2 regions of the Psychromonas sp. KJ10-5 genome follow, and region 2 is predicted to be linked to the other one. Evidence: riboswitches for the same ligand, from Rfam matches in the RefSeq annotation. Region 2 holds a riboswitch; the other holds the start of a gene.
What was found. Region 2 has a riboswitch for thiamine pyrophosphate ahead of thiD (bifunctional hydroxymethylpyrimidine kinase/phosphomethylpyrimidine kinase). Riboswitches for the same ligand answer to the same signal wherever they lie in the genome.

Region 1: linked by a shared signal. The riboswitch ahead of thiC (phosphomethylpyrimidine synthase ThiC) and the one ahead of thiD (bifunctional hydroxymethylpyrimidine kinase/phosphomethylpyrimidine kinase) in region 2 are both predicted to bind thiamine pyrophosphate.

Annotation. Positions count from the first base shown of each region.
Region 1 is NZ_CM147864.1:2,817,846-2,834,624, reverse strand. It holds gene AC0L3W_RS12425 (peroxiredoxin) at 1-429, opposite strand, end outside; gene menB (1,4-dihydroxy-2-naphthoyl-CoA synthase) at 651-1,493, opposite strand; gene menH (2-succinyl-6-hydroxy-2,4-cyclohexadiene-1-carboxylate synthase) at 1,533-2,312, opposite strand; gene menD (2-succinyl-5-enolpyruvyl-6-hydroxy-3-cyclohexene-1-carboxylic-acid synthase) at 2,299-4,029, opposite strand; gene AC0L3W_RS12405 (isochorismate synthase) at 4,054-5,352, opposite strand; gene menA (1,4-dihydroxy-2-naphthoate octaprenyltransferase) at 5,472-6,386, shown strand; gene fusA (elongation factor G) at 6,590-8,686, shown strand; TPP riboswitch at 9,342-9,478, shown strand; gene thiC (phosphomethylpyrimidine synthase ThiC) at 9,574-11,556, shown strand; gene thiE (thiamine phosphate synthase) at 11,732-13,261, shown strand; gene AC0L3W_RS12380 (HesA/MoeB/ThiF family protein) at 13,251-14,000, shown strand; gene thiS (sulfur carrier protein ThiS) at 14,001-14,201, shown strand; gene AC0L3W_RS12370 (thiazole synthase) at 14,204-15,004, shown strand; gene thiH (2-iminoacetate synthase ThiH) at 15,001-16,119, shown strand; gene AC0L3W_RS12360 (RNA-binding S4 domain-containing protein) at 16,234-16,617, shown strand; gene AC0L3W_RS12355 (flippase) at 16,692-16,779, shown strand, end outside.
Region 2 is NZ_CM147864.1:384,530-401,308, reverse strand. It holds gene AC0L3W_RS01970 (endonuclease/exonuclease/phosphatase family protein) at 1-746, opposite strand, end outside; gene AC0L3W_RS01965 (PLP-dependent cysteine synthase family protein) at 975-2,042, opposite strand; gene AC0L3W_RS01960 (Lrp/AsnC family transcriptional regulator) at 2,219-2,680, shown strand; gene AC0L3W_RS01955 (AsmA family protein) at 2,757-5,117, shown strand; gene AC0L3W_RS01950 (fasciclin domain-containing protein) at 5,632-6,129, opposite strand; gene AC0L3W_RS01945 (TIGR01459 family HAD-type hydrolase) at 6,527-7,348, shown strand; gene AC0L3W_RS01940 (porin) at 7,943-8,920, shown strand; gene AC0L3W_RS01935 (YccT family protein) at 9,134-9,745, shown strand; TPP riboswitch at 9,911-10,027, shown strand; gene thiD (bifunctional hydroxymethylpyrimidine kinase/phosphomethylpyrimidine kinase) at 10,092-10,985, shown strand; gene AC0L3W_RS01925 (ABC transporter ATP-binding protein) at 10,987-11,778, shown strand; gene AC0L3W_RS01920 (ABC transporter permease) at 11,771-12,568, shown strand; gene AC0L3W_RS01915 (ABC transporter substrate-binding protein) at 12,631-13,581, shown strand; gene AC0L3W_RS01910 (TenA family protein) at 13,634-14,311, shown strand; gene thiM (hydroxyethylthiazole kinase) at 14,311-15,120, shown strand; gene thiE (thiamine phosphate synthase) at 15,139-15,771, shown strand; gene AC0L3W_RS01895 (LysR family transcriptional regulator) at 15,887-16,774, shown strand.

The DNA.
Region 1 (16,779 bases), 1.5 Mb from region 2:
GTTTACTACTTGATGGCGCACTTTGCCTTGATTATCGATTAAGAATGAACCACGTAATGCGACACCTTCTTCTTCTAGTTCTACATCATATGCTTTACAAATTTCATGTTTAATATCTGCTACAAGCGGATATTGAACTGCTCCGATTCCGCCATTATTGATAGGTGTGTTACGCCATGCATGATGAGAAAATTGTGAATCGATAGATACACCAATTACTTCAACACCACGTGCTTGGAAATCTCCAAAACGTTTATCAAATGCGATCAATTCAGAAGGGCATACAAAGGTGAAGTCTAATGGGTAGAAGAAAAGCACTACTTTTTTACCGTTAGCAAAATCTTTCAGATTAAATTTATCTACAATGTCGCCATTACCTAATACTGCAGCCGCTGTAAAATCAGGGGCTTGCTTGCCTACTAGTACCATGTGATTTTCCTTTATTTCAATCAAAGCCATACATTGAATCAATGCTTATGTTTTATGTAGCCGACTATGATGCGATAAATTAAGACTTTATGAAATGCTTTTATAGAGAACACTTAATTAATGTGACTGCTATTATTAATTTATTGTAGCAGTCAATATTAATGGATGTTTGGTGATTTTAGATTGTGTGCTTAGACTGTCGTTTGAAGTCATGCTTTTGGTTATGGATTTCTTGAATATTGACTAAAATCAGGCTTACGTTTTTCATTAAAGGCGTTTCTGCCTTCTTGTCCTTCTTCACTCATATAAAAAAGCATTGTCGCATTACCTGCTAACTCTTGTAAGCCTGCTTGCCCGTCACAGTCTGCATTCAAGGCTGCTTTTAGACAGCGTAATGCCATTGGACTATTTTGTAATATCTCACGACACCATTTAACCGTTTCTTTTTCTAATTCAATGAGCGGTACGACGGTATTTACTAATCCCATATCAACGGCTTCTTGTGCATCATACATACGACAAAGAAACCAAATTTCTCGTGCTTTTTTCTGCCCTACAATGCGAGCCATATAACTTGCACCCCAGCCACCGTCAAAGGAACCGACTTTCGGACCCGTTTGACCAAATTGAGCATTATCCGCAGCAATGGTTAAGTCACACATCATATGTAATACGTGTCCACCACCAACAGCATAACCTGCCACCATAGCAATAATAGGTTTAGGGCAGGTACGGATTTGGCGTTGGAAGTCTAATACATTGAGGTGATGGCCTCCTTGTTGATCTTTGTAACCTGAATCACCGCGTACACTTTGGTCTCCACCAGAGCAGAATGCGAGGTCACCTTGGCCAGTAAGAATGACCACACCAATGTCCGAGTCATAACGTGCATCTTGTAATGCTTGCATCATTTCGTTGACGGTTTGTGGTCTAAATGCATTCCGTACTTGTGGGCGGTTGATGGTGATTTTAGCGATGCCTTCTGCTTTGTGATAATAGATATCTTCAAAAGTTAAAGGGCTTACTTGCCATTGTATTGTCGAATACAGCGCTGATTCAGTCATAGTGCTCCCATTATTTATGTCATTATCGAAATTAAGCGGTTAGTTAGCGAGTTGCTTAATCGTATTGGCATAGTTTAAGGGGTCTTGTTGGTGTGTATTATGACCTAGACCAGTAAAACAGCGGATTTTAATATTTTTAAGTGTTGGAAATAATGCGGCGACCCGCGCAAATTTAGTGTCTTTTTCACCATATAAATAAGTAATGGGTAAATCGGTTTTTTTTAAAAAGTGACTGGCACATTGTTGATTCGCTAAACTGGTTGATAACAACATATTAGCTAGAAATACACCGTAGTTATGACTGCGTTTCTCAATAATGAATTGTTTTTGAATGTCATTAAGGTCATTAAAAATAGGCTGTGAGTACCATTGCATTAAGCTTTCATCGATGGCATTGGTTGCAAAGTGTGATGCCCACTCTAGATCAAATTGTCGTCGTTGTTGTTTTTCTTGCTCGTTGTCTAAGCCTAGATGACAAGACTCTAATACCAGGTGCTGTAAACGTTGGTCTGCCTGCGTGCGTGCATAATCTAAGGCGATGCGTCCGCCTAGGGAGTAACCAATTAATATAAAAGAGTGGATATTTAATGTTGCGAGGGTGAATTGTATTAATTGGTGGCAGTTTTCGAAGCCGTTTTCTAGTGAAATCACACAGCCTGCGGATCGGCCATGGCCTGGTAAATCTATAGTGACACAATGATAATCATCTTTGAGTGCTTCGATGGTGCTTTGCCAATCGTTACGGTTGCCTAAAAATCCATGTAAAAAAACTAACGTAGGGTGAGACGTTGAACCTTGCTGTTCACTATATAATGGCATTTTTTATCTGCTCCTTGATAGTGTCTAATTGTCGTGCTGTTAGTGTGTTATCGGTACAAACCTCGATCAGGGTAGTGCAATTTTGCGTGTTATTCATTAATGCTGTTTGATAGTGTGCTTTAAATTCAGAAAATGTTCTAGGTTTTGTATAATTGATGGAAAATTGTGCGCAAGTTTGAGCAAAGGTCAGACCATGCGGATTTTGATAAAACTGCTGTTGCTGTGCTGCTGGCACTGGTAATAGATTAAAGATCCCACCTCCATCATTATTCAATAATAATATGATAAAAGGGTTATTTAGTTGCTTGAACAGGGCTAGAGAGTTTAAGTCATATAGGAATGAAGTATCACCAATGACTAAGCTACTTACTGTATTTTTTTGTTTAGCAATACCTACCGCTGTCGCTATTAAACCATCAATGCCGCTTGCTCCTCGATTACTATAAATTTGTGCAGCTGTGCAAGCGAACATATCTGCAATACGGATAACAAGGCTGTTACCAAGCATAATTTGCTTGGATGAATCATTGAGCAGATAAGTGATACTGTTAATTTCATTAAGATTTGGCGAATGAGTATAGGTTGTTAATGTTGTGTTGAGCTTTTTCTGTATATTAACTATTTTACTTAACCAGTCTTGATCTGGGTGACTTTGTTGCTCCACGGAACAAACGAAAGTACTGGCCGAAGTAATAAAACGCTGAGTAGCACTGTGAGTAGGATCAATTCTTTGCTGGTGCTCTGATACGACCCAAAGCGATGCCGTACTGTTATCAATTAATTGAGTAAGTCGTTTGCTAATTAGCTGGTCAGAAAATTGTATGATCAGCGCAGATTCTTGTATCAAATCAGAAAATGTTTGATTCATTAATAATAGATCATAGTGAAGGATATTCTGTTCTGAATTTTGCAGTTGAGACTGTACATCAGCGAAAAGTGGCAGTTGATGTTGAATACAAAATTGCTCAATGGCTAGAGCTTGTTGTTTGTTCTGTAGTCTTCCCGCTATAACTAATGTTTTTGGGCTCGGTAAATTAATAGGGCTGGATAAAGTAATAGATTCTGTTTGGTAATAATAAATGAATGGATCAACTTGTTCAGTCCAATACTTTAAACTACTTAAATAATCCTTAAAATTGATCAACTCTTGCTTAGGGTAAAGTGGCTCTGTAAAGCTGATATTAAAATGAATAGGACCTTGATTCATCTCTTGCAAAGCAACCCCTTGATTTAGTGACGATAATAAATAATTAGGTTGAATTTCGGTGGTCGGACTAGGTATCTGTTTAAAAAAAACTGGGTAATGAGCAAAAATATGCTGTTGTTCTATCGCTTGATTAGCCGCGCAGTCAATTAGTTCCGGTGGTCTGTCGGCTGAAAGAACAATTAATGGTAAGTGGCTTTGTCTTGCTTCTATTATTGCTGGGTATAAGTTTGCAACTGCGGTACCTGAGGTAGTAATTATTACAACAGGTTTAGCGGATGCTTTACATAGACCAAGCGCAAAGAAGCCTAACCCTCTTTCATCAAAATGAACATGAGGTATCGTTTTTGCGTGATTTGCTACTGCTAATGTTAAAGGGGTCGATCTAGAGCCTGGTGCAATACAAAAATCTTTAATGCCGTGACGAGTCAGTTCTTCTATTAACAAGCTTGCCCATAACAAGTTAATATTTGCATGATAATATGAAAACGAATTATAGTTGTCTGCATCCATCTGTAAATCTCCTGTATCTATTCCTTATCGACTATTTAGAATAGTTAAAATCGTCTCTATTTTATTATCGAGTTCTCGCCACTCGTCACTGGCAATTGATCCTGTGACAATGCCAGCTCCAGCAAATAGCTTAATGCAATTTTTTTCAATCAAAGCACTTCTGATTGCAACACTGAAATCACTTTTATGTCGGCTAATATAGCCAACTGCTCCAGCATACCAACCCCTCACATAAGGCTCATTATCATTGATAAATTGCAGTGCGGATGATTTGGGAATGCCCCCGACCGCTGGTGTTGGGTGTAATTTATGTAGTAGTTGACTATCTTGTACTTGTTTGGGAAGGCTTGCTTTGATCGGAACACATAAATGTTGCACATTCTGTAATTGCATCACATGGACAGGGGAACTGACTACCTGTGCTTTTAATTGTTTTAAACTCGCAACAATAAACTCTTGTACGATATGATTCTCTCGATCTATTTTTTTGTCATGTAATAACCCTTGCAATAAAAGTTGATCTTCATCATTGCTGCGCCCCCTGGGGGCTGTGCCAGCTAACGCTTCGGTAGAAATAGATTGATGGTTTCGTGAGTATAAGCGTTCTGGTGAACAACTAATAAAGCTGCGTTGATCTGAGAGCTTAAATACATAATGAAAACTATTAATGTTCGCTTCTTGCCATAAGGCCATAATATCCCAAACGTTGATTTTGCAATCAAAACATAACTCAGTTTCTCTGGATAACACCACTTTAGGAAGCAGTGCTTTGTATTCTATTGCTAACCCAACCAATTCAGACCATTGTTGTTGATTGGGCGCATCTTTCCTGTTTATCAGTGTAAGTGAAAGGAGTGAAGTTGGTTGCGGTAACTGTAGTTTTTTGACTGTCTTAATACTATTATCAACGCTATTCTTACCATTGAAATGAAACACCACTTGATACTGATTCTCTATTATTTGAAAAACCATTAATGGACGAATAAAGTATGTTGCAGGAAAGCCTTTCCATTGTTCGCCTTGTTGTTGGAAGGCTAGCCCACCTAAATAAAGTTGTTGGTTAAGTGTATCGGGGATATGATTTAGCGTTTCAATACTACCAAAGCTAGCCAGCGTATGCGTGTGTTCTTTATTTTGCCAATAGATATGAGGGTATAAGCCTTCGTTATTGTGTATGGTGTCTTGTTGGCCATTAAGTAACGCTAATAGTGGAATGGGCTCAATGACAATGATTAAGTTTTGCAATGGGTATTGTCCATGATCAAAACGAAATGATTGTAGTTCCTGTATTAATTGTTGTTGAAATTGCTTAAATTTAGGCATTAGTGCGTTACAACTATTGTTGGTTAATCAACATTTATATAACACTATCTTAACCATCACCGCTGTATTGTTATTGATAAATATCATCGTTTAGCGTTTTATTCATATAGGATTATTTAGTGAACAAATTCCAAGTTTGGGTTCAAGCCTGCCGTTTACGTACTCTGCCTTTGGCTGCCTCTTCTATTATTGTTGCTGGTGGACTTGCTAAGCACTATCAGGTTTTTGATATGGGGATTTTTCTATTATCTTTATTAACGGCTTTGTTATTACAGGTCTTATCCAATCTAGCGAATGATTATGGTGATGCATTGACTGGTGCTGATGAACAAAGAGTAGGGCCTCAAAGAATGATGCAAAGCGGACTTATTAGCAGAACCGCAATGCAAAAAGCACTTATATTTGTCACCTTTGCTTGTCTTCTTTCTGGTTTATTTTTATTGGTGCGATCTTTTGGTGATGACCTTTCACATTGGTTGGTTTTTATCGGCTTAGGTATCGCGGCCATTATCGCGGCAATTACTTATACCATGGGTAAGATCCCCTATGGATATCGTGCCATGGGTGATATTGCTGTATTTCTATTTTTTGGTTTATTAGGTGTGTTAGGTAGCTTTTATTTACAAGCCTTAACATTACCGCACGCTATCCTACTGCCCGCTGTTAGTATTGGCCTGTTAAGCGTGGCAGTATTAAATATTAATAATATGCGTGATCTAGTAAACGATAAAGCGGCCAATAAAATTACTTTAGTGGTTTTATTTGGACGCAAAAAAGCATTTGTTTATCATCTATCAATTCTAATTGCTGCGATGATGTGCAGCGCTGTGTATATTTATACTTTACCAAGTAGTCAATTTTGGCAATTCCTATTTTTATTAATTGTTAGCCCATTAATTAAAAGTTGTACGCAAATTTCCATTGCTTTGAATGGCTCTGAAAATGAGAGTGTAATTTTTAATGAACAGTTAAAAAATATGGCAATCAGTACTTTTGTTTTTTCGTTGTTGTTTTCTATTGCACTGATCACATGAACTGCTTAATTTTGCGACTAAATACTGTTTTAAATAACAGTGTTTAGGTTTTTTTTCGCGTTTTTCAGAAAATATGACAAAATAAAGTAGAAAAAAACAACATATTTCCGCTTTTTTCTAAATACTGTGTTCTGTTTAACTACAAAGATTGTATAATGCCGCGGGAATATAGCCTCCAATTTTTTACATACAGAGTATAAAAAATGACAGATTTAAGTAAATACAGAAACATTGGTATTTTCGCGCACGTTGATGCGGGTAAAACCACAACTACAGAACGTATCTTGAAACTTACTGGCCAGATCCACAAAACTGGTGAAGTACATGACGGCGAATCTACAACTGACTTCATGGAACAGGAAGCTGAGCGCGGTATTACTATCCAATCTGCTGCTGTAACTTGTTTCTGGGACGATCACCGTTTTAACGTTATCGATACTCCTGGACACGTTGACTTTACAGTTGAAGTATATCGTTCTCTTAAAGTACTTGATGGTGGTATCGGTGTATTCTGTGGTTCTGGTGGTGTTGAGCCTCAGTCAGAAACTAACTGGCGCTACGCGAATGACTCTAAAGTTGCTCGTATCATCTTCGTAAACAAATTAGACCGTATGGGTGCTGATTTCTACCGTGTTGTTAAGCAAACTGAAGACGTATTAGGTGCTAACCCACTAGTTATGGTATTACCGATCGGTATTGAAGATGACTTCTCTGGTGTTGTTGATCTATTAAGCCGTAAAGCATACGTTTGGGATGATTCTGGTCTTCCAGAAAACTATGAAATCCAAGATGTTCCTGCGGACATGGTTGATAAAGTAGAAGAGTACCGTGAAAAGTTAATCGAAACTGCGCTAGAGCAAGACGAAGACCTACTAATGGAATACTTAGAAGAAGGTACTGAACCTTCTATTGAAGACGTTAAGCGTTGTATCCGTGCTGGTACTCGTACAATGGACTTCTTCCCTACTTACTGTGGTTCTGCATTTAAAAACAAAGGTGTTCAACTTATCCTTGATGCTGTTGTTGATTACTTACCTTGTCCTACAGATGTTGATCCACAACCTCTTACAGATGAAGAAGGTGAACCAACTGGCGAAGTAGCAACTGTTTCTGCTGACGAAACATTTAAAGCATTAGCATTCAAAATCACTGATGACCGTTTTGGTTCTCTTACTTTCGTACGTATCTACTCAGGTACTCTTAAGAAAGGTGACACAATCCTTAACGCTGCAACAGGTAAAACTGAGCGTGTTGGTCGTATGTGTGAAATGCAAGCTGATGACCGTAACGAACTTACTTCAGCACAAGCGGGTGATATCATCGCTATCGTTGGTATGAAGTCTAACGTTCAAACTGGTCACACATTATGTGATCCAAAAAATCCAATCATTCTTGAAGCAATGGTATTCCCAGAACCAGTAATCTCTATCTCTGTAACACCAAAAGATAAAGGTTCTACTGAGAAAATGGGTATCGCTATCGGTAAAATGGTTGCAGAAGATCCAACATTCCGTGTTGAAACAGACCAAGATTCAGGTGAAACTATCCTATCTGGTATGGGTGAACTTCACTTAGATATCAAAGTAGATATCCTAAAACGTACTTACGGTGTTGAGTTAGTTGTAGGTGAACCTCAAGTTGCTTACCGTGAAACAATCACACAAGCAGTTGAAGATTCTTACACTCACAAGAAACAATCTGGTGGTTCTGGTCAGTTCGGTAAAATTGATTACCGTATCAAGCCTGGTGAAGCTGGTACTGGCTTTACGTTCACATCTACAGTTGTTGGTGGTAACGTACCTAAAGAATTCTTCCCTGCAATCGAGAAAGGTTTCGAAGGCATGATGGATAACGGTGTACTTGCTGGTTTCCCTGTATTAGATGTTGAAGTTGAATTATTCGATGGTGGTTTCCACGCCGTGGATTCATCTGCAGTAGCATTTGAATTAGCAGCACGTGGTGCATTCCGTCAATCTATCCCTAAAGCGGGTGCTCAACTTCTAGAGCCTGTTATGTCTGTTGACGTATTCACGCCAGACGATCACGTTGGTGACGTTATCGGTGACCTTAGCCGTCGTCGTGGTATGATTGCTGGTCAAGAAGCTGGTGCTTCTGGTGTTCGTATTAAAGCTGACGTACCTCTTTCAGAAATGTTTGGTTACATTGGTTCACTACGTACAATGACTTCAGGCCGTGGTCAGTTCTCTATGGAGTTCAAAAACTACATGCCTTGTCCTTCAGCAGTAGCTGATGCAGTAATCGAAAAAGTAAAAGCTGAAAAAGAAGCTGCTAAGAAATAATATTTCTTAACAATCTTTGAAAGTTCGAGCCCTAATGATGAAAGTCATTAGGGCTTTTTTGTGGCCTTAAGAAGTTAGCAAAAGTTAAGTTAGCAAAAGCGTTTGGGCACATCATCTTCAGTTCACTACGTACAATGACTTCAGGTCGTGGTCAGTTCTCTATCGAGTTCAAAAAGGTCATGCCTTGTCCTTCAGCAGTAGCTGATGCCCAATACCCAAAGTAAGTCGAAAAAGTAAAAGCTGAAAAAGAAGCTGCTAAGAAATAATATTTCTTAACAATCTTTGAAAGTTCGAGCCCTAATGATGAAAGTCATTAGGGCTTTTTTGTGGCCTTAAGAAGTTAACAAAAGCGTTTGGGCACATCATCTTCAGTTCAACTACGTACATGACTTCAGGCCGTGGTCAGTTCTCTATGGAGTTCAAAAAGGTCATGCCTTGTCCTTCAGCAGTAGCTGATGCCCAATACACAAAGTAAGTCGAAAAAGTAAAAGCTGAAAAAGAAGTTGCTAAGAAATAATATTTCTTAGCAATCTTTGAAAGTTCGAGCCCTAATGATGAAAGTCATTAGGGCTTTTTTGTGGCTGTTGATAAAGTTATCTCATCTCAATAAATTATTTCTTCTGTTTAATTCCACAGCTTTTTCTTCTATACTCGATGCATCTTGTCGGAGTGCTAATGGGAATTTCCCAAAGGCTGAGACCACATAAGTAACTGTGTTTAAAAAGCAGTTGCGTGGGATCCGTGGAACCTGATTGGGCTAATACCTACGAAGGGAACAAGTAGAAGATATCTGTATATTTTCCATTCTTGGATATTTTTTAACTTCCACATCTATTCGACAAGCAATCTTTTATAAACCGTTTATATTAAACTAGGTAAAGAATGCTATGTCTCAAGAAGTAAATTCAACATTAAAAACCACAGATCGTAAAGGTCTTTCCCGTCGTGAATCACGTGAAGCTGCGCAGGACTATATTCAAAGTTTGAATAATCAGTCTTATCCTAATTCAGAAAAAATCTTTATTGATGGTGAAATTCATCCGATTAAAGTTGCGATGCGTCAAATCCACCAAACTGATACCTTTGTAGGCGGCTCTGAAGAAAACCCAATTTTTGAAAAGAATGAACCTATTCCTGTATACGATACGTCAGGTCCATATACTGACCCTAATATTAAAATAGATGTGCATAAGGGGCTACCACGTTTACGTGAAGCTTGGATTAGTGCACGTGATGATGTGGAAACATTAGAGAGTGTGACTTCTAACTTTGCGCTAGAGCGTTTAGCGGATGAGTCATTAAATGAATTACGTTTTACACATTTACCTAAACCTTTACGCGCTAAAAAAGGTCAATGTGTGACGCAATTACATTATGCTCGTCAGGGTATTATCACGCCAGAAATGGAATACATTGCCATTCGTGAAAATCAAGGTCGTGAGCGTATTAAATGCGATGCGTTACTGTCACAACATGCAGGCCAAAGTTACGGTGCTAACTTACAAGAATCAATCACGCCTGAGTTTGTGCGTTCTGAAGTGGCGAGAGGGCGTGCGATTATTCCATCAAACATTAACCATCCAGAATTAGAGCCGATGATTATTGGTCGTAATTTCTTAGTAAAAGTAAACTCTAATATTGGAAACTCTTCAGTAACTTCATCCATTGAGGAAGAAGTGGAGAAGTTAGTTTGGTCGACGCTTTGGGGCGGTGATACGGTAATGGATTTATCAACAGGGCGTAATATTCATGAAACTCGCGAATGGATTTTACGTAATTCCCCTGTGCCAATAGGTACGGTGCCGATTTATCAAGCTTTAGAAAAAGTAAATGGCGTGGTTGAAGATTTATCATGGGAAGTTTTCCGTGACACGTTAATTGAGCAAGCAGAGCAAGGTGTGGATTACTTTACCATTCATGCTGGCGTGTTGTTACGTTTTGTGCCGATGACGGCTAAGCGCGTCACAGGCATCGTTTCACGCGGAGGTTCAATCATGGCTAAGTGGTGTTTGACTTACCATAAAGAAAACTTTGCTTACGAATACTTCCGTGAAATTTGTGAAATTTGTCAGCAATACGATGTGTCATTATCACTAGGTGATGGTTTACGTCCAGGGTCTGTTGCTGATGCTAATGATGAAGCACAGTTCTCAGAATTAGAAGTGCTAGGCGAATTAACTAAAGTAGCATGGGAATACGATGTGCAAGTGATCATCGAAGGTCCGGGGCATATTCCAATGCAAATGATCAAAGAAAATATGGATAAACAGTTAACTGAATGTTTCGAAGCTCCTTTTTATACATTAGGCCCGCTCACTACAGATATTGCACCGGGTTACGATCATATTACTTCTGGTATTGGTGCCGCCCAAATTGGCTGGTATGGCTGTGCAATGCTTTGTTATGTGACACCTAAAGAGCATTTAGGTTTACCCAATAAAGACGATGTAAAAGTAGGGTTGATCACTTATAAAATTGCAGCGCATGCCGCTGATTTAGCGAAAGGTCATCCCGGCGCACAAATCCGTGATAATGCCTTATCTAAAGCGCGTTTTGAATTCCGCTGGGAAGATCAATTTAATTTAGGTTTAGACCCTGTTACATCACGTGAATATCATGATGAAACGTTACCGCAGGAGTCAGGTAAAGTTGCACATTTTTGTTCAATGTGTGGTCCTAAATTCTGTTCAATGAAAATCACCCAAGATGTTCGAGATTTTACAGCTAAGTTAGATTCAGGTGAAATCTCAATAAAAATATTAGATGAAACAATTACCATGTCCGCAGAAGAAGGAATGGCAATTAAAGCGAAAGAGTTTACTGACAGTGGTGCTGAGATATATCAGCCACCTGTTCTCGATAAAGCTTAGTTGCTGAGAGGTTTAACTTAACTCTCCTAGAAAGTGCTAATTGATGCTTAATAGTTATGCACTTTCTACTGAATTAAACTAAACCTCTTCGTGCTAATTTTCGTACAATATTCAATAAATATAAATGGTTAGTTTCGGCTAGTCACGAATAACTAGGATAAGTTAAAGGTTAAATATGAATAATATAGTGTGGACAATCGCCGGATCGGACTCTAGCGCTGGAGCTGGTATTCAAGCAGATCTTTGTACGTTTCATGATCTGGGTGCCGATGGTTGCTCTGTGATATCAGCGGTCACTGCGCAAAACTCACAAGCAGTGCAGCTTGTTGAAAGTGTTTCTGAAAAAATGTTCACACAACAATTAGCTAGTTTAGCGGAAGATATGCCCGCTAAAGTGATTAAAATTGGCCTATTAGCAAGTGTTGAGCATGTCAACATTCTTGCTCAACAGCTAGCTTTATATAAACAAACTTGGACACGTAAGCCGTTTGTTATTTATGACCCTGTTGCAGTTGCGTCGACAGGTGATGAAATGGCAGAAGAGGGGATTAATGAGGTCATCAAAACACAATTATTGCCTCAAATAGATCTTTTAACGCCTAATGCGAATGAAGTCTTAACTTTATCTGGTCATGCTTTAATTTCTGGCGAATCCTTTAAACCCGCTGTAGATAAGCTAATTGATATGGGTTGTGGCAGTGTGTTAATCAAAGGTGGTCATTTTGAGCTGGTGGATAACGTTGCCTTAGATTATTGGAGCGATGGCACAAGAGAAATTGCCCTAACCAGCCCGCGTTTAACGGATGTTCATACCCATGGTACAGGTTGCACGTTAGCCAGTGCGATAGCAGGCGCGATGGCATTAAATTACTTTATTGAAGACGCATTAGTGATTGCAAAAGCTTACCTTAACCAAGGTTTGAAAGCTTCTAAAGCACTTGGTGCTGGTGAAGGGGCTGTAGCACATTGTGGTTGGCCAACAAACCATCAAGATTTTCCTGAGATTGTGCTACCAGAGTCTAGTATCGGTTATGAATTAGATTTACCTGGGCGTTTAGAAGCAGGCCCGGGCTTTACATCTTGCGATACCAATCAACTAGGTCTTTACCCTGTCGTTGACTCGGTAGAATGGATTGAGCGATTATTAAAAATGGGCGTAAAAACTTTACAGCTACGTATAAAAGATAAACATGACGATCAAGTCGAACAACAGATTATTGATGCGATTGCCTTAGGTAAGGCTTACCAAGCGAGGTTATTTATTAATGACTATTGGCAATTAGCGATCAAACATCAAGCTTATGGTGTCCATCTTGGGCAAGAAGATATGGATGTTGCGGATTTACCCCTAATTGCGGATGCAGGTTTACGCCTTGGACTGAGTACTCACGGTTATTATGAGCTATTACGCGCACAGCAGCTTAAACCAAGTTACATTGCGTTAGGCCATATTTTCCCAACACAAACTAAAGATATGCCATCGGATCCACAAGGTTTAGAACGCTTAGCAAAATATGCAGCGCTATTATCTAACACACCTACAGTGGCTATTGGCGGCATTAATTTAGAGCGAGCACCGGCAGTATGGCAGTGTGGTGTGGGTAGTATTGCAGTTGTTACAGCGATAACCAAAGCCGACGATCCACAACAAGTAATTAATCAATTTAATCAAGTCATGAGCCAAGGAAGTGTCAATGTTAAGTGATAATGAATTACTTCGTTATAGCCGCCATCTACTTTTGGAGGAAGTGGGGGAATCAGGGCAACATAAACTAAAACAAGCAAAAGTATTGATTATCGGAATGGGTGGATTAGGCTCACCGGCTGCTCTATATTTAGCCGCAGCGGGTATTGGCCATTTAGTATTGAATGACTTTGACGAGATTGAAGTAAGTAATTTACAGCGTCAAATAACCTATCAAAGCAGTGATATTGGTGAGCCAAAAGTAGAAGTCACGAAACAACGCCTCCAACAGCTCAATTCCGATATTAAAGTGCGTAGCATTAATAAGCAGATGCCTGAACAGCAGTTAAGTATGGAACTAACCATGGCCGATCTCGTTTTAGATTGTACTGATAATATTGCAACGAGACAGATGATCAACAAAGCCTGTGTTGAGGCTAAAGTCCCACTTATTGTAGGGGCAGCTATTCGTTTAGAAGGGCAGCTGATGTTCTTTGACCATAGCCAAGCCGAGTCTCCTTGTTATCACTGTTTATTTCCGAGCTCTGAAGAGCAAACGTTGAATTGCAGTAATTCTGGCATTATCGGACCCGTAGTTGGCACTATCGGTACTTTGCAAGCTTTAGAAGCTATTAAATACTTTGTTGGTTTACCTTCCGGCATTAAAAATAAATTAAAACTGTTTGATGGAAAATCCTTAGATTGGCAAACCTTCGCCATTAATAAAGACCCTCAATGCCCTGTATGCGGACAAGCCTAAATGAAAATACAAGTGAATGAACAAGCATTAATATTGCCAAATTCAATGAATCTTGAGCAATTATTAGTGCATTTAGAAAAACCATTAATAGGCAGCGCAGTCGCTGTCAATATGCAGGTGATTAGCCGTTCAGAATGGACGCAATATAATATCAATGAGGGAGATAATATCTCTCTGTTTCAAGCCATTGCAGGTGGGTAACTATGTTATTTGAAGAAATGAAACAACAAGATCAACTGATTATCGGTGATAAACATTTTCACTCTCGTTTGTTTACCGGTACGGGTAAATTTAATGACCAACAAACTATGGTCGCTGCGTTAAAAGCATCAAAATCAGAACTGGTGACCATGGCACTAAAACGTGTTGATATGCAGCATAAAGATGATGATATTCTTGCACCTTTAATTAAAAATGGCATGAATTTATTACCCAATACCTCTGGTGCTCGTAATGCCAAAGAAGCGGTATTTGCTGCAGAGTTAGCTCGTGAAGCTTTACAAACTAATTGGGTGAAATTAGAAATTCATCCAGATCCTAAATATCTCTTACCAGATCCTATCGAAACCTTAAAAGCAGCCGAAGCATTGGCAAATAAGGGCTTTATCGTCTTGCCTTATGTACATGCAGATCCAGTATTATGTAAACACTTAGAAACCGCTGGCTGTGCTGCAGTCATGCCATTAGGCGCGCCTATTGGCTCTAATAAAGGCATCAAAACAGCTGAATTTCTTGAAATTATTATTGAGCAAGCTAATGTACCTGTGATTGTTGATGCAGGGTTAGGTAGTCCTTCCCATGCGGCTTTAGCCATGGAGATGGGCGCTGATGCTGTACTAGTAAATACCGCCATTGCGGTTGCAGGAAACCCGATCGCCATGAGTCAAGCTTTCGCTAACGCAGTGCAAGCAGGCCGCCAAGCTTATCTAGCAGGGTTAGGCGGGCAAAGTACAGAAGCCGTTGCATCGAGCCCATTAACCGCATTCTTAGAGGCGAGCCTGTGAATTTCAGCGATAAAATAAAAGAGTATCAATGGGATGATGTACGTTTGTCGATTTATGCTAAAACAGCATCAGATGTACAGCGCGCATTATCTAAGTCACGTTTAGACTTAGAAGATTTTAAAGCGTTAATCAGCCCCGCAGCTGCGCCTTTCTTAGAGCAAATGGCACAAAAATCTCAACAGTTAACTTTACAGCGGTTTGGCAAAACACAGCAGTTTTATATCCCACTGTATTTGTCGAATATGTGCAGCAATATTTGTACTTACTGTGGCTTCTCTATGCATAACGCATTGCGTCGTAAAACACTCGACATGCAAGAGATTGAGAATGAATGTATCGCTATTAAAAAAATGGGCTTTGATCATATCTTAATTGTGACCGGAGAATCTGAGCGTAAAGTAGGTATCGATTATTTCAAACAAGCTTTACCTATTATTAAAAAGTACTTTGCCAACATAACCATAGAAGTACAGCCCCTTGATCAAGATGAATATAGTGAACTGATTGAATATGGCGTGAATGCAGTATTGGTCTACCAAGAAACCTATAATCCGATCACTTATGCGGAGCATCACCTAAAAGGAAAAAAATCAGATTTCATTTATCGTCTCAACACGCATGACAGACTCGGTAAGGCTGGCATCCATAAAATGGGATTAGGCAGTTTAATTGGCTTGGAAGAGTGGCGAACAGATTGTTTTTATGTGGCAGCACACTTAAACTACCTAGAGAAAAAATACTGGCAAACACGTTATACTATCTCTTTCCCTCGTTTGCGTCCTTGTGAAGGCGGCATGGAAATAAAATCCGTGATGGATGATAGGCAACTCGTGCAATTAATTTGTGCTTATCGTTTGTTTAATCCTGAGGTTGAGTTATCGTTATCCACTCGTGAATCTGAACATTTCAGAAACCATGTGTTACCGTTAGGCATTACATCACTAAGTGCAGGTTCAAGTACACAACCCGGTGGTTATGCTGAACAAGCAGACAAAGCCCTAGAGCAATTTGAAATAAGCGATGAGCGCTCACCAGCAACCATGGCAAATCTAGTAAAAGCACAAGGTTATGAAGTGGTCTGGAAAGATTGGGACCATAGCCTGACAGGAAAGTAATAGTTATGCTCACAGAGACATAAATCAGTGAATGAGCGCGATAGGTATAACAACCAATAAATTATACCAAGGATATGAAATAAGTATGCTTGGTATTATAAATGAGAATAAAACATGTCCGATGAACAAGAAATCTACGCTACCTTAATCGAAATTCGCGAAGAGCCAACTGCTCTGTATAAAATATTAAAAATCGCTAACCTAGTCTCTGGTGGCGGCGAAGCTAAACAAGCTATCGCAGAAGGATATGTCTCATTAAACGGTGAAGTAGAAACGCAAAAGCGAAAAAAAATCTACGCCGGTGATTTAATCTACTTCAACGAACAATACCTGCAAATCGCCTTAACCGGTGAAACCCAAGATTATGAGTTTGTAGAGGAGTCTGTTGCAACAGAGCAGCAAGCCGAATCCCAATCAGACTATCAAGCCTCATTTGAGCCCGTGGAAAGTAACAACGCGCCTAAGGCGAAGAAACCACGTAAGCCGATTAGTTTTTAAAAGCGTATTTACTCCTTTAAAGCGGAATTTTTCTTTTTATGTAATAAACGCTTTGTCAGCACGGATGTATAAAAATGAGCGAGCCAACTTCTCTCTATAGAAAGTTTACTGGTACAGCAGGGGTCATGATTATTAGTCGTTGCTTGGCGATGGTCTTAGGCA
Region 2 (16,779 bases):
AAATGCGCTAAAATTCCATCTTGTAATGGATTATTAAAATCCCCCATCAAGATCATGGCATTACCCGTTTTAGCCCGCCTTGCAACCATATGCATCATCAATAAAGTGGCTTCACTGCCTCGTTGAATAGAAGAAGCCCATCCACCAGCGACTTGAGCTTTGAACTGTTCAATCACTTTACCTTCCAGTGAAGTAAGGGGATCTGGCTCAGCCTGCCATGCAGCACGCTTTGATTTAAAGTGAACCACATAACAATCACACAGACCGAGGTGCGGCAATTCAACCGTCGCTCTCACCACTTGCCGACTAAAATCAAATTCAGCAGTTAACCCTAACTGCATTGCCAGCTCAGTATCAACTGCGACAGATGAAACAGAAACAATGGGGAATTTACTGACTAATGCAACAACAGGATCACGATAAATAAAATCATCAATCACTGTTGGCTTATCTACTACAGCAAAATATTCATAACCTTGTTTTTTTACCAATATCTCAAGTGCTTCAATACTAAAGACCTCTTGAAATCCGATAATATCAGGTTGATGTTTTTGCAAATAAGAAGCAATCCAATTTTCCTTTTTTTGCCACTGCTCAGCTGAATAGATACGATCAAAATCGTAAAATGCATCTGGTGGAGCAAGGTAATTAAACAGGTTAAAAGTCGCTACTTTAATTTGCGTTTGTTCAACTTGTTTCGTTGATGATAAATCATCATTAGAAGATCGAAGGGAAATAGAATTAATTGGCACAAACTCCTCTCTTTTATTCCTGTTTTATGAGCATTAATGAAAATGATGATAAAACATAGATAAGGTAAATTATTTAATCTTTAAAAAATAATAGTATCGCACAGAGAAGTCAGAGTATAAGTATAAATGCCCCTATCGCTTATTTACCCTTTTAAAGTCTTAGATTTAAAGTGGGTAACAATGAAGACAGAGAAACTATAAAATAACCACAAAACATCTAGCCTATTCATTGGTTATTTTATCAAGGTAGTTTGTAATACTATCTTGCTGCAAACTAATATCACCTATATTAGAAGCAACCCACTGTTTATCATAATAGCTATTCGTGTAACGCTCACCACGGTCGCACATCAGAGTAACAATTGAACCTGTTTGCCCTTGCTCAATCATTTTCTGCGCCAGTTTTAATACTCCGAACATATTGGTGCCTGTACTTGCCCCCACTTTTCGTCCTAATAATGACGCAGTCCATAACATTGCAGCAATAGACTGTTTATTATCAACACACAACATATTATCAATAACAGAGGCGATGAATGAAGGCTCAACACGAGGTCGGCCAATCCCTTCTATTAAACTCCCTTTACAATTAATTAACTGTTTATTTCCGGTTGAGTAATAATCATAGAAAACCGAATTTTCAGGATCAACAACGGTTAATTCAGTCGTTAATTGATGATAACGAATATAACGCCCAATAGTTGCACTGGTACCACCGGTTCCTGCACTCATTACAATATGTTTTGGCACAGGATGTGGCTCATGTTGCATTTGTTTAAAAATTGAATCGGCAATATTGTTGTTACCGCGCCAATCCGTTGCGCGTTCAGCATTAGTAAACTGATCCATATAATACCCATTTAACTCTTTTGCTAATCTTTCTGATTCTGCATAAATTAAATTGGTTGAATCCACTAAGAAACACTCACCACCATACCGCTCTATCTCTGCTATTTTTTGTATGCTGGTTGATTTAGCCATCACAGCAATAAAACGTAATCCTAACAAACGAGAAAAATACGCTTCAGAAATAGCAGTACTGCCAGATGATGCCTCCACTATCACCGTATCTTCTTTGATATTGCCATTACATAATGCATATAAAAATAAAGAGCGAGCTAAACGATGCTTTAAACTTCCCGTTGGGTGTGTGCTCTCGTCTTTAAGGTAAATATCAATGCCCTTTAATTGTGGTAAATCGACTTTAATTAAATGCGTATCAGCACTACGTTGGAAGTCAGCTTGAATTTTGGCGATGGCCGCACTTACCCATTGACGTTGATGATTCATAATATTTATCCTGTTCAAATAATAAAGCTAGTTTACCTTTGCTTAAACAGAATTAACGTCCTAAAAATCTTTTAATAAGCCACAATGAAAAATATTTTTCTGCTAAAGTTAAATATACAGAAAATAATACTCAACCTTTAGACCAACTTACTCTATAGAAAAATTGAAGAGGCAATATGAGCTTAGACGCTACGGATAAAAAGATAATTACCTTACTACAGCAAGATGCTTCATTATCATTACAGCAATTATCAGAGCAATTGGACCTAACCAGTACACCATGCTGGAACAGAATTAAACGCTTAGAAAGTGAAGGTGTTATCCAAAAGCGCGTTGCATTAGTTGCCCCTGAAAAGGTAGGCCTAGAACTGGTCGCCTTTGTACAAATTAAAACACAACAACATTCGGAAGTCTGGCTGCGAAACTGTGTACAGCAGGTAAAAGGATTTGCGCAAGTTTTAGAGTTTTATAGAATGGCTGGTGAATATGATTACTTACTCAAAGTGATTGTTAAAGATATGCGTAGTTATGATCACTTTTACCAGCAATTGGTAAATGATGTAGACGGATTAACCGATGTGAATACTAGCTTTGCTATGCAACAGTTAAAATTTACTACCGAACTCCCTATAATGTAATCAAATAGTGATCATGAACCCTTAAGCTATTACACTGTCTATTACCAATAAATCTTTTCTTTATAAGGACATGTTAATGAAATTGTTTCTAAAACTCGCATTAGCCGTATTACTTTTATTAGTTGCAGCCATCGTGATCGTAGTTGCTACCGTTGACCCAAATGACTACAAACAACAAATTCAAGACCAAGCTAAAAACGCCATTGACCGAGACTTAGTGATCACAGGAGACCTAGGTTGGAGCTTATATCCGCTATTAGGGTTTAAAAGTGGACAAGTAACATTACAAAACAGTCCAGAATTCGAAGAAAAAACACTATTAAACATACAAGAAGCTGCTGTATCGATTAACATTTTACCTTTATTTTCTGGTAACTTAGAAATTGGAGAGATTGTACTTGATGGTGTTGAATTCAATTTAATCACTAATAAAGATGGTACGACTAACCTTGACGACCTTACAGCAGATACTAGCGAAGAAACGGCGACTGACACTGTAGATCAAAAATCAACAGAGACGACTGACGAAGAAGCATCGAGTTCACTAGACCTATCGAAATTTGTCTTGTCTGGTATCAATATCACCAATGCGACTTTAAAAGTGATTGACCATCAAACCGATGAAACGCAAGAAGTTGCTATTAATAGTCTTCAACTAGAAGAGTTTGCATTTGGACAAGTTGCGCACTTCAGCTTAAACAGTTCAGTTAAAAATAGCCAAGTAGAAGCAGATATTGATGTTAACGCGGACGTATTTGTTGATGCCGACTTAACCACGGTAGAGCTAACTAATTTAACCATTGAAAGTGATATTTTAAGTGATGCCTTATCTGGCAGTAAGCTTAATATGATTTTCACCAGTGGTTTAAAATACCAGCCTGAAACACAAGAACTAGATATTCAAGCAATCACTATTAACAATACATTTACCGGTGATTTCTTAGCTGGCACCATTTATATCAATAGTAGTGATATCAATGTTGTTGAACATAACCAAGTGAACTTAGGTAAATTAACCTTAACCAGTAGTTTGAATGGTTCTGCATTACAAAATAACCAAGTAAACAGCACATTAGAAACGAACCTTGCGCTAGATATCGCCAAAAAAACGGCAAAAATTGATACGTTTAAAGTAAATAATTCTGTTAAAGGTAATGATGTTGAAGGTGAAATGAACTTCTCCTTACAAGAGCTAACTGTAAGTGATTTCCAAAAAATTCTTATTAAACAATTTACCATTGACAGTGAGATGGTGGTTGCAGCTATTGGTGAAAACAAAATTAACAGTGATATCTCAACAGATATCAGTTACGACCTAGACCAACAAAAACTCAGCCTAACATCACTTAAAACCAAAGTTGATGATATTGAATTAAATGGTGAAGTTAGTTTTGTTCAACAAGCAGTGCCAGTTATCCGTTACAACTTAAACGGTAATGTTTGGAATTTAAACCCTTACCTACCTGAAGCCACAGAAAACGCTAATTCTGAACAAGAAACAACCACTACAAGCGAAGAAGTTGAGCCAGATTTAAGCATTCTTAATGACTTAGATATTAAAGGATCGTTAACTATTGCCGGTATTTTATACCAAGATATTACCATCGGAAAAATTACTAATGGTTTAACAGTTAAAAATGGTAAAGCAACCATCAATCCATTAACCGCTAACCTATATGATGGTTCATTAACTGTTAACGCATCTGTTGATGAAGACGGCGGTAAAAATAGTTACCAAGCAACCACAACACTGAAAAATGTTGCTTTACTCCCTCTTTTAAAAGATGCAGCAGAAGTTGATCTGTTAAGTGGTACAGCGAATTTTAACCTGGCAGCTAGTGGTCAAGGCCTGACTAGCACTAAAATCCAGCAAGGTGTAAATGCAAAAGGTGACTTTAAAGTACTAGACGGGGAACTGTATGGCATTAACTTACCTTATGAAATACGTGTATTCAAAGCTAAACTAACGGGTAAAACAATTGATGAAGATAAATTGGTTAAAAAGACTGACTTTGCTTCTTTAACCGGTGAGTTTACTGTAGATGATGGTATTGCTAATAATCAAAAGTTAACCATGACATCACCCGTTATTCGTTTAGATGGTGCAGGTACAGCTGATACTATCAAGCAAACGATTGACTACAAGTTAGGGGTTACACCTTTATCTAAAACAGATGAAAGTACTAGTTATGCAGATTTAAGCGGGGTTTCTATTCCACTGCGTATACAAGGTTCATTTTCTGATCCAAGCTTTAGCCTCGATACTGAAGGTGCGTTAAAAGAGCAACTTGAAGCAGCTAAAACAGCCGTTAAGGATAAAGCTAAAGAAGCACTCAAAGATACAACCAAAGACATATTATCTGGAGAGAAAGTCTCTACTGATGACTTAAAAGAAGAAGCAAAAGACTTAAAAAACAAGTTAAAAGGCTTATTCTAGAGTGTGATAAAAATAAGTGAGTGAGTTAACCGCTTAATCGTTAGCAAAATCTTAATACTTTTATCATTAACTCAATATGCAGAGTTATAAAATAGCTAAATCAGCCCCCTGATTTAGCTATTTTTTTATCTATATAAAGCATTCATAGACTTAATTAAGCATCGATCTCATCGCCAGACTTTACAGCAACAGACCAACCTAACACGACTCAATTGAATACGTTCCCGAGAGGCTGGAGGCTATTTCCTCCTTGAGTTGAGAGGTTTATAAGGCGACCTATTTTGCGTGAGAAGCATAACTTAGTTTAGAGCATAAGTTGAACCTTTCAAAAATTAACAGGGTTAATCTTCAGTCGAAAAACTGAAGAAAGAAGTTGATGATTGAGATTGCTCTTATACAGAACAAAATATTAACCACAAAAAAAAGGATAACTTGCGTTACCCTTTTACATTAAATTCTTAAGACTCAATTTAAGAATTAATCTCTTTCGTATGAAAGTGATGAATTATGGAATTTATTTTGGCATTAACACTGTGTCAACAGCATGAATAATACCATTGCTCGCTTCAACATCGGCAATCACAACATGTGCATTATTAACCATTACTTTGTCGTCATTAACTTTAATCATGACCGACTGACCTTGAACTGTTTTTGCGCTATCAATTTTCACTACTTCTGATGCAGTCACTTTTCCTGGTACAACATGATAAGTAAGCACTGCAACCAGCTTATCTTTATTCTCTGGCTTCAATAGCATCTCAACAGTGCCTTCAGGCAGTTTCGAAAATGCATCGTCTGTTGGAGCAAATACTGTAAATGGGCCTTCACCTTTTAAGGTATCAACTAATCCGGCAGCTTTGACTGCTGCAACTAAAGTTGTAAAAGAACCATTTTCTGATGCCACTTCAACGATGTCTTTGTGCGTACCATGATGTGCAGCCTGCGCAACAGAGGTGAAGGTAAAGCTAGCAACTAAAATTGATAAGGTAGTGATGAACTTCTTTAACATAGTATTTTCCTTTTGGATTGGACTGTAGAGTGTTATTTCGAAATGTTCAGATTGTTTTACGCTTGCTAAAACAAATAAGATCAGTCTAATTAAACAACAAATATCAAACAGTCGGCTTTTATCAATTTTAATTTAAATACTAAACATTTGACTCCCTATCGCTTAACAATACCCCAGTGAATCTTAATGCTTTTTATCTATATAAATAGAAAAACAAATAAAATCATAAGCTTAAAAATAAATAATTATTGAATTATCTTGAAAATATTGATTCATAAAAAACGACTAGATAGCCCTCGCACTATATTGGCCACACTATAAGCTGACATAAAAGCAGTATACAATGATATGAATAGAGCCTTTATCACCTTCAAAAAGAGGAGTTAGTACATTGAAAATGATTGCAGGTTTAACAGATATTATTGATAAATTTGACACTTTTATTCTAGATCAATGGGGGGTATTACATAATGGTGGATACGCTTTCCCTGAAGCAATAGCTGCATTAAATTTATTAAAAGCACATAACAAAAAAGTCGTCATCTTATCGAATAGCGGCAAAAACAGTGCATTCTCCTATGCTCGACTCACTGAATCAGGCATCAGCCGTGATCTATACCTAGATGTGATGACGTCTGGTGATCATATGCGTGATAACTTCAACTCAGGGAAGTTCAAAACTCTGGGTCAACAAGCCTTACATTTCAAATGGGAAGAAGATGATACTGTACTTGAAGATTGCAGTGTGCAATCAGTAGCAACAGCAGAACAAGCTTCTTTTATACTATGTTGTGGTGTAGATAGAGGCAGTGTTGAAGCTTATGTGGAGGATTTAGCTATTGCCTGCCGTAACAACCTAGAGTTAGTTGTGAGTAACCCTGATCTTGTTGCCATGACACCAGAAGGTAACTTAAAAACCTGTCCAGGTGCGATTGCCATGGCTTACCAAAAGCTGGGCGGAAAAGTACATTGGCATGGTAAGCCACAAAAAGAGATCTACGACATGTGCAAAACCCTAGTTGGTGGATGGGGTAACGCTATTGCTGTCGGTGATAGTTTAGAGCATGACATTGCAGGCGCAAATGGCGCAGGTATTAGTAGTTTATTCATTACTAGTGGTATTCACGCAGATAAAATTTCCGATCTTGCAAGTATTGAAAAATTAGCCAAGCAATACAAAGTCGCTCCTGACTTTTACATCGACTGGTTTAAGCAATAAGAAAAACATCTTCAATTATTGTAATTAATAAACTTCAATAGACGCTAAATTCTGAGCCTAAGCTATTTTACTAGAAAAGTAGCTTAGGTTTGTCTTCTATATTTCGGAATCCACAAAAGATCAGACGTAAAAAATATTATTTATCAGCAATAAGTCTTTGTTATCTATAAAAATTGGTCTTGGATATCTTTCTTTATTGCTAGCTATATAATCACTTTATTAGAAGATTTCTAGCTACTCGGCTACTAATTAAGCAACTAGTGTCTACAAGTAGAGCCCCCCATTAGTTGATTTGGAAAAATCTCACTTTTAAACAACTACCCCAAATGATAATTCACTACGTAGACCAAATTTATAAAAATATAAAATTTTAAACAACATAAATTGTGACAAGGATCACCAAAAGCCACTTTATTTGTGAGTTTATTGTGAATTCTTTGAAAAAATTATATAGATTGGCAAGTGTGATTTAAAAGGACACGGATAGTCTACATTTTCTGCAGGAAGCATTTAACACATCTTCCTGCTTACCTAAATAATAACATTTAAATATGACAATTTTTAAATGACTCTAAGAAAAACAGGAAAATGAATATGACATTCAATAAATACCTACTTGCTATCACGTCTAGCGCAATTATATCTTCTCCTCTTTATGCAGCAACAGTTTATAAAACAGATACTCAAGAATTCAATGTGGGTGGTCGTGTTGAAGTACGTGGTAACGTAACTGATGGCGAATACTCTGATGCATCACGTGTACGTTTAAATGTGAATGGTAAAAATAAATTAAGCGATGACTTAACTGTATTTGGCCGTTACGAGTTTGAAATTACTGAAAACGAAGATGATAATGAAGCTAACTTAAATACTCGTCACCTATACGTGGGTGCCGATACACAAGCAGGTTCATTCATTTACGGTCATCAAGTTAATGCGGTAACTTACCTAACTGATTTTACCGACCAAGCTGAAACATTCAGCGGTTACGTTAATGAAAACACGGTAACGACAGCAGACCGTTCAAAAAATACATTACGCTACGTTTACACTGCTGATGCGTTAACTGTACAAGCTTCTGCAACGCAAAACGCAAATGATAATGCTGATGGTTACGGTTTAATGGCAGCTTACAAGTTTAGCCCTGAGCTTGAATTAGCAGCTGGTGTAGCAACAAGTGATCAAGAATACGGTAACGGTACAGATACTGATGATTCAACTTCATACTTAGTAGCAGCTAAATACACTAAAGGTAATGTTTACCTATCAGCAATGGGTATGGCTGGTGATATCTCTGCAGAAGGCGTAGAGGGCTCTGATTTTGTTGCAGCTGACGCTTTTGCTGCTTACTACTTTGGTGAAAACCAAGAGAACGTAGTAAATGCAAGCTACAGCTACTACTCAGCTGATGATATCGATGCATTAGACACAAACTTTGTTGGTGTTGAATACGCTCGTTACATGGGTAACTTCGCATTATACGGTAGCTATAAATTAGCTTTAAACAACGATACTTCAAGTGGTTCTGGTCGTGAAAACGAACTACAATTTGGTGCTCGTTACGGTTTCTAAGCTTTCTTTAATTTAAAGAATACATATTAAAAGCACTCTTTTGAGTGCTTTTTTTGTGGTAAATTAATACCGATCAACAGATCTATTTTACTTGTTAAAATAATTTGTATAAAACTTAAATTGAGTAAAGCATATCAGCCCTATTATATAGGTCATTTATATACCTCACTCTACGCATCATTTCCTCTCCTTTAAGCATAATGAGCATTACATATGAAACTAATGAATTTTTTAACCCTTGCCTTAATCAGTACCTTAAGCCAACAGGCTTTTGCTGATATTACTTTAACGCTTCCTACACAATTAACACTACAAGTCGTCAATGGTAAACAGGCTAAACAGCAAAGCTCATTAACATTAAAAGATGGAACAAACCAAATCGCTTTTGAATATGAAGGCAATTACCGTCAAGGCGGTGAGGTTAACTACTTCACGACAGATACCTTAATAATCACCTTTCAGGGCAAAAACCAAGATTATACAATCAGCTTACCGGCACTTCGTTCAGCAAGACAAGTTGATCAATTTAACGCAGAACCAAAAATCATCATCACAGATATTAACGGTGAAGCCGTTCCCTTCGAGCAAGGTAAGTTAATGAAGAGCGGTATTCAATTTAACCGAGACTTAGTTGCTGAAACGGTTGCTTATAATCAAACAGACAAACCAGCTTCATTACAACAACCGGCGACAATTATTATTCCAGCCAATGGTCAAACTGAAGGTGATGTAGCAGGTCAAATGCTAGATTACTGGTACAAGAAAGCAGATGAGAAAACTCGTGCGCAATTTAAAGCGCGTATTAATACCAATCACACTAAGTAACTGATCTATTTTACTTGTTAAAATGAATTATCTCTTGTTTGCGCTTTGCTTAACTCAGCAAGCGCAAACATATCCTTCCCCTTTTCCTCATAAATTTATGCCTCACAGATAACAAAGCGCTATATGTTGCATTGCACTTTCATTTAAACTTGTTATGATTCAAAACACTTATAGTCGGGGAGCCGAAGGCTGAGAACGAATGCGATATCTACTGGGATTGCATCGATACCCGTTGAACCTGATACAGTTAGCACTGGCGCAGGGAACTATGTAAACACCTACCATAGTGCACCTTTGCGCGTATTGGGTTTTATCATATAGTTCCGATGGCGTTGTAATCGGAGCAATGATGGCCAATAACAACCTTAAAACTCAAATAACAGACTCAATTAAAATATCTTCAACTCATGCAGAAGTGCCTATTGTGTTGACCATCGCAGGTTCTGATAGTGGCGGTGGCGCAGGTATTCAAGCGGATATTAAGGCTATTTCAGCCACAGGTGGTTATGCTTGCTCAGCCATTACCGCTATCACAGCGCAAAACACCCTAGGTGTTTCTGGTATTTTCCCAATTCCACTAGAGCATGTTGAAAAGCAACTGGATGCAGTTTTCAGTGACTTAAATATCGTGGCCGTAAAAGTAGGTATGCTAGCTGATAGTGATATTATTCGCTTGGTTACCAAAAAGCTGAAACAGTACCAGCCTCAGTTTGTCATAATTGACCCGGTAATGGTCACTACCAATGGCGATTTACTATTAGAAAAATCAGCAATTCAAACATTAAAATCTGAGCTATTCCCTTTAGCCGATATTATTACTCCAAACCTACCTGAAGCCGCAGCCTTAATCGGCGATAGTACATCCTATAACCTTCCTGAAACAACGCAGCAGATGCAATCAATGGTCGACGGGTTACGCCAATTAGGTACTAAAGCCGTGCTATTAAAAGGTGGATATTTACAAAAAGATAAACACAGTACTGATCTGTTAATTTTATCTAATGTAATTCAAGAGTTAACAGCAGATCGAGTTTACACCGATAATAACCATGGTACAGGCTGTACACTTTCCTCAGCTATTGCTTCTTATTTAGCACAAGGTTATCTATTAGCAGAGGCAGTGCAAACTGCAAAAAATTATATTACTCAAGCGTTAGTTCATGCCGACCAACTCACTATCGGTAAAGGGCGAGGCCCAGTACATCACTTTTACCAACAACACAATGACAGTGATTGCTAACATGCTATTAACCACTGCAGATACAAAGCCCTTATATTCACCAGCTATTACCATTGAACAAGGCGCTATACAGTATCAACAAGATACCCAACCTGTATTATCAGGCCTAAATATGCAAATGCCAGCACAAAGCTGGACTTGTATTTTAGGGCGGAGTGGCTGTGGTAAAACCACCCTATTACGCTATCTTGCTAATCTGCTAGCAGATAAAGTGCAGTGGTCTGGCGAGTTATCCACCAGCAACCAAATCGCGCTGAAAGGGCAAGTCGCTTATATGGCTCAACAAGACTTATTAATGCCTTGGTTAAACGTATTAGACAATGTGTTACTTAGTGAAAAATTTTCAAAAAAAACTCTGCGCTCTCCATCAAAAGTTCAGCAATATGAAAAAGCTATCGCATTATTAACTGAAGTAGGATTAACAGACAAAACCCAAGAGTTACCACAAAATTTATCAGGGGGTATGCGCCAACGAGTAGCATTAGCAAGAACCTTAATGCAAGACAAACCCGTGGTGCTAATGGATGAGCCCTTCTCGGCCCTAGATGCGGTTACACGCTATAAACTACAAAACTTAGCGCACCGATTATTAAAAAATAAGACAGTTTTATTAATCACCCACGACCCGTTGGAAGCCATTCGCCTAGCCGACCAATTATACATTCTGCATGGAAAACCAGCTTTTGCTAGTGCGCTATCACTGCCAAAACAACAAACACCCAGAGAGTTGAATGCTGAAAGTGCGGCATTACAACAGCGAGTTATTCAACGCTTAGAGCAAGATTATGAATAAAATCCCTAATATTAAAGTCTTAAATAATCGAATTAACACATCAGAAAAAGTGCTGCACAACGCCCTAAGAGTGATATTTACTTTATTGGTATTATTAGTGATTTGGCAAGCAACAGTATTACTGTTTAAGTTACCAAGTTTTATTTTACCTGAGCCTTTATCTGTCTTTGAACGCTTAATTAATCGTATCGATATTTTACTCAAACACAGCTGGATAACGACACAAGAGATCGTATTAGGTTTGTTATTAGGCTTATCCATGGGGTTATTTTTTGCATTACAAATGCTCTTATTTAAACCGGTCAAACGTTGGTTACTACCTGTTCTTATCGCCAGCCAAGCCATTCCCGTGTTTGCAATTGCTCCTATTTTGATGATCTGGTTGGGTTACGGTATTGCATCAAAAATAGTGATGGCGGCGATCATTATTTTCTTTCCTGTGGTGACCTGTTGTTACGATGGGTTAAAGAACACTCCAACAGGCTACTTAGATTTAGCCAATACCATGCAAGCAACTAAATGGCAGCTACTACGCCACATTCAACTCCCTGCTTCCCTACCAACACTTGCCTCAGGAATACGTGTCGCTGTAGTCATTGCTCCCATTGGAGCGGTCGCAGGGGAATGGGTTGGTTCTAGCCAAGGCTTGGGATATTTGATGTTACAAGCCAATGCACGCATGTTAATTGATGAAATGTTTGCCGCCCTATTTATTTTATCCACTATTTCAGTCGCGCTGTACTTCGTCACAGACAAATGTTTAAACAAATTAATACCCTGGCAACTTTAGCCAGCTACACACAACACGGTCCATTAAATGGATGTATATTGAAAAATAAGGAAATAACTGTAATGAAAAAGCAATTTTTACTGGCATCACTGACATTACTGGCAACACTTTTTACCCAATCAGTAGTTGCACAAGATAAGAAAGTCACCTTGATGTTAGATTGGTTTGTTAACCCGAATCATGGCCCAATCGTTATTGCACAACAACGAGGTTACTTTAAACAACAAGGCTTAGAGGTAGATATTCAGGAGCCTGCAGATCCAAGCCTTCCACCTAAGCTAGTTGCAGCAGGCAATCTAGATTTAGCGATAACCTATCAACCAAACCTAATCATTGATGTAGCAGAAGGTTTACCATTAGTTCGCTCTGCAACATTGATCGCAACACCGTTAAATACGTTAATGGTATTGGATAATGGAAAAATTAATACATTAAGTGATTTAAAAAATAAAAAAGTCGGCATTGCTATCTCAGGCAGTGAAGAAGCAATTATTGGCAAAATGTTAGATACAGTAAACCTAACTTTTAATGATGTTGAAATCATTAATGTTGGTTGGGCATTATCAGCCTCTTTAGCATCAGGAAAAGTGGATGCGATCTGGGGGGGATTACGTAACTTCGAAAGTAATCAACTGGCATTAGAAGGCTTTAACTCTAAGGCTTATTTTCCTGAAGAACACGGTGTTCCTGCTTATGATGAATTAATCTTTGTTGCCAACGCCAATAACTATGATGCCAAGATGATTAAGGCATTTAATAAAGCCTTAGAACAAGCAACTATCTATATCACTAATCACCCTCAAGCGGCATGGAAAGAGTTTGTTAGTTATGCACCTGATACTTTAGATAACGAGCTTAATAAACGAGCTTGGAGAGACACGCTTTCTCGTTTTGCACTTCGCCCTTCTGCGGTAGATTTAACGCGTTACGATGATTACGCTCAGTTTATGTTTGATAATAAACTGATCAAAAAGCGACCACAGGCAAAAGACTATATGCCAACTTTTGAATAATGCTTAAACTTTCAAATAGTCATCTCCATTAATCTGATTAAGTGAGACAACAATGAACCATCAAGATTTAATTACCGCTTGCCAAACTGATTGGCAAGCTTATACAAAGCACTCTTTTGTTTTGCAACTAGGCAATGGCAGTTTAGCTCAGCCATGCTTTTTACATTATTTAAAGCAAGATTTTCTATTTTTAAAGCAATATGCACGTGCATACGCACTAGCCATTTATAAAGCCAATACATTAGCTGATATGCGTAAAGCATTACCCAGTGTTCATGCTTTATTAGACTTTGAGATTAATCACCATATTACTTACTGTAAGAATTGGGGGTTAAGCGAAGCTGATTTAGAGGCCGAAGATGAAGACTTTGGTACCGTAGCTTATACACGCTACGTATTAGATGCAGGCATGACCGGTGACCTAGTGGATTTATATGTAGCCCTTGCGCCTTGTTCAATTGGTTATGCAGAAATTGGTCGTTTTTTAGCAAACGACGACAACACATTATTTGAAGGTAATGAGTTTGCTAGTTGGATAGATCTATACAGTGGAGAGGAGTTCCAACAAAGCATCATTGATAGCACACAACATTTAGATCAATTGTTGGCTGACATTGATATTAACAGCAAACGTGGACAACACCTTGTCAAAGTATTCAAAACAGCAACTAGAATGGAAGTCGCTTTTTGGCAACAAGGGTTAAATACCTTAAGTGAAGGAGTAAAATAATGACCGCTACCCAAGACAAACAACAATTAATCACCCATGCATTACTAAGCTTACGTGAACAGAAACCTTTAGTGGTTAACATCACTAACTATGTGGTGATGAACAACACAGCAAATGCTTTACTGGCGATTGGCGCTTCGCCTATTATGGCTCATTCTCGCCAAGAGTTAGCAGAAATGATGTCATTTAGCGGTGCATTAGTGATTAATATAGGCACTTTAGACAGCCAATGGATTCCACGTATGCTGTATGCGGTAGAACAAGCAAATGCTAATAATAAGCCTGTAGTGTTAGACCCTGTAGGTTGTGGCGCTAGCTCAATACGCACAGAGACCTCTCGCCAAATTGCAGCATTAGCTAAGCAATTAATCATTCGTGGTAATGCCTCTGAGATCATTGCATTAGCAGGAGAACAGGCAACGAGTAAAGGCGTTGATGCGTTAGATAGTAGTGAATCTGCGGTAAATGCAGCACGTTACTTGGTGGAAACCTATCGATGTAATGTAGTTATTTCCGGTGAAGTGGATTACATCATTAATTCTAACAGTGAAATACAATTACATAACGGCCATGCCATGATGCCTTATATTACTGGGATGGGCTGTAGTTTAAGTGCATTAACCGGTGCTTTTGCTGCAATTGGTGAACAAACAGGGCTAGCTGCAGCAGCTATTTTAGGTATTGCTGGAGAGCTTGCAGAGAAAAAATCTGCTGGTCCGGGTAGCTTACAAATGAATCTATTAGATGTGCTATATCAGATTGATTCTGAAATGATTAATCAACATCTAAAATTAACCATCAATCAATAAAAGCACCAAGGAATAAGCATGAACCCGTACCGTTTATATTTAGTCACTGACGACCAACAAGATTTAACAACACTAGTCAGAGTGGTAAAAGATGCCGTTGCGGGTGGGGTGACCATGGTGCAAGTACGTGAAAAAGGCGACAATATTCAGTCTTTTATTGAACGAGCTCAAGCCGTTAAACAGATATTGCAAGGGACTCAAGTAGCACTCATTATTAATGATCGTGTTGATGTTGCTTTAGCAGTTAATGCCGATGGCGTGCACCTAGGTCAGTCGGATATGCCAGTACAATTAGCACGAAAGTTGATTGGCCCAGAAAAAATATTAGGCTTATCCATCGAAAATGATCAACAACTGCTTGAAGCTAATGATTTACCATTGGACTACATTGGATTAAGTGCTATTTTTGCGACACCCACTAAAACTAATATCAAGAAACAATGGGGAATACAGGGGCTAAAGAAAGCACTACAACTCAGCCAATTCCCAATTGTTGCCATTGGGGGTATCAACCAAAGCAATTTAGACACTATTATCGAGACAGGAGTGGATGGTGTTGCCTTAGTTTCCGCCATTTGCCATGCACCATCTCCACAACAAGCCAGTGCTGATTTATTAAAACAGATACACGCAGCAACACCTTTAGATTAGGCCTTCATTTTTTAACACAGATTAACGTTAATCATTAATCTGTCACTGCAAACTCATTAAGAATAACTTACACTATTAAACATAATGTTAAGTTAACCAAAACGATGAGTTGATTATGAATATCACGCTGAAACAATTACATGTTTTTATCACGATTACCCAAGAAAAGACCCTGACTACAGCCGCAGATAAATTATTCTTGAGTAAACCTGCGGTAAGCATGGCATTAGCGGAGCTGGAAAAGCAGCTTGGACATAAATTATTTGAACGTAAAAATAACCGCTTATTAATCAATGAAATGGGCAAAGCATTACTGCCATTAGCCGATGAACAATTAGAGCGTAGTAAGGCGATTATTAGCCTATTTAATAGTCATAATTTCCAAGGAAAATTACGCATTGGCTCCAGCAACACAGTAGGTAACCATCTATTACCCATTTTATTGTCTCAATTCAGGCAAGTAAGCACTCATCAAGATCAATTTATGTGTATTGATAACAGCACAAGTATTGGCAACCAATTGATTGATTATGAGTTAGATATTGCACTGGTTGAAGGTTTACTCATTGATAAGCAATTACATGTAGAACGATGGCTTAAAGATGAAATGGTCATTGTAGCTCACCCTGAACATCCATTAATGAGCCATAAAGTAGTGACCATTAATGATTTACATGATCAACATTGGATATTACGAGAAAAGGGCTCAGGTTCACGACATTTTTTTATTGATCATATAGGCCAACACTTAACAGATCTAGATATTGCTTTTGAATTAACAAGTACAGAAGCGATCATCAACTGTTGTGCCTCAGGTCTAGGTGTCGCCTGTATGTCTAAAACCGCAGCTCGTCATGCCCTCAATGATAAACGCGTAGTCACCTTACCTATTGATATTGATATGTCTCGTGATTTATACCTGGTCTGGCATAAAGAGAAGTATCAAAGCCCAATCCTAAAAGAGTTCATTGACTATTGCCGACAATGGTCTTTGCCTGAGTAAAAAAT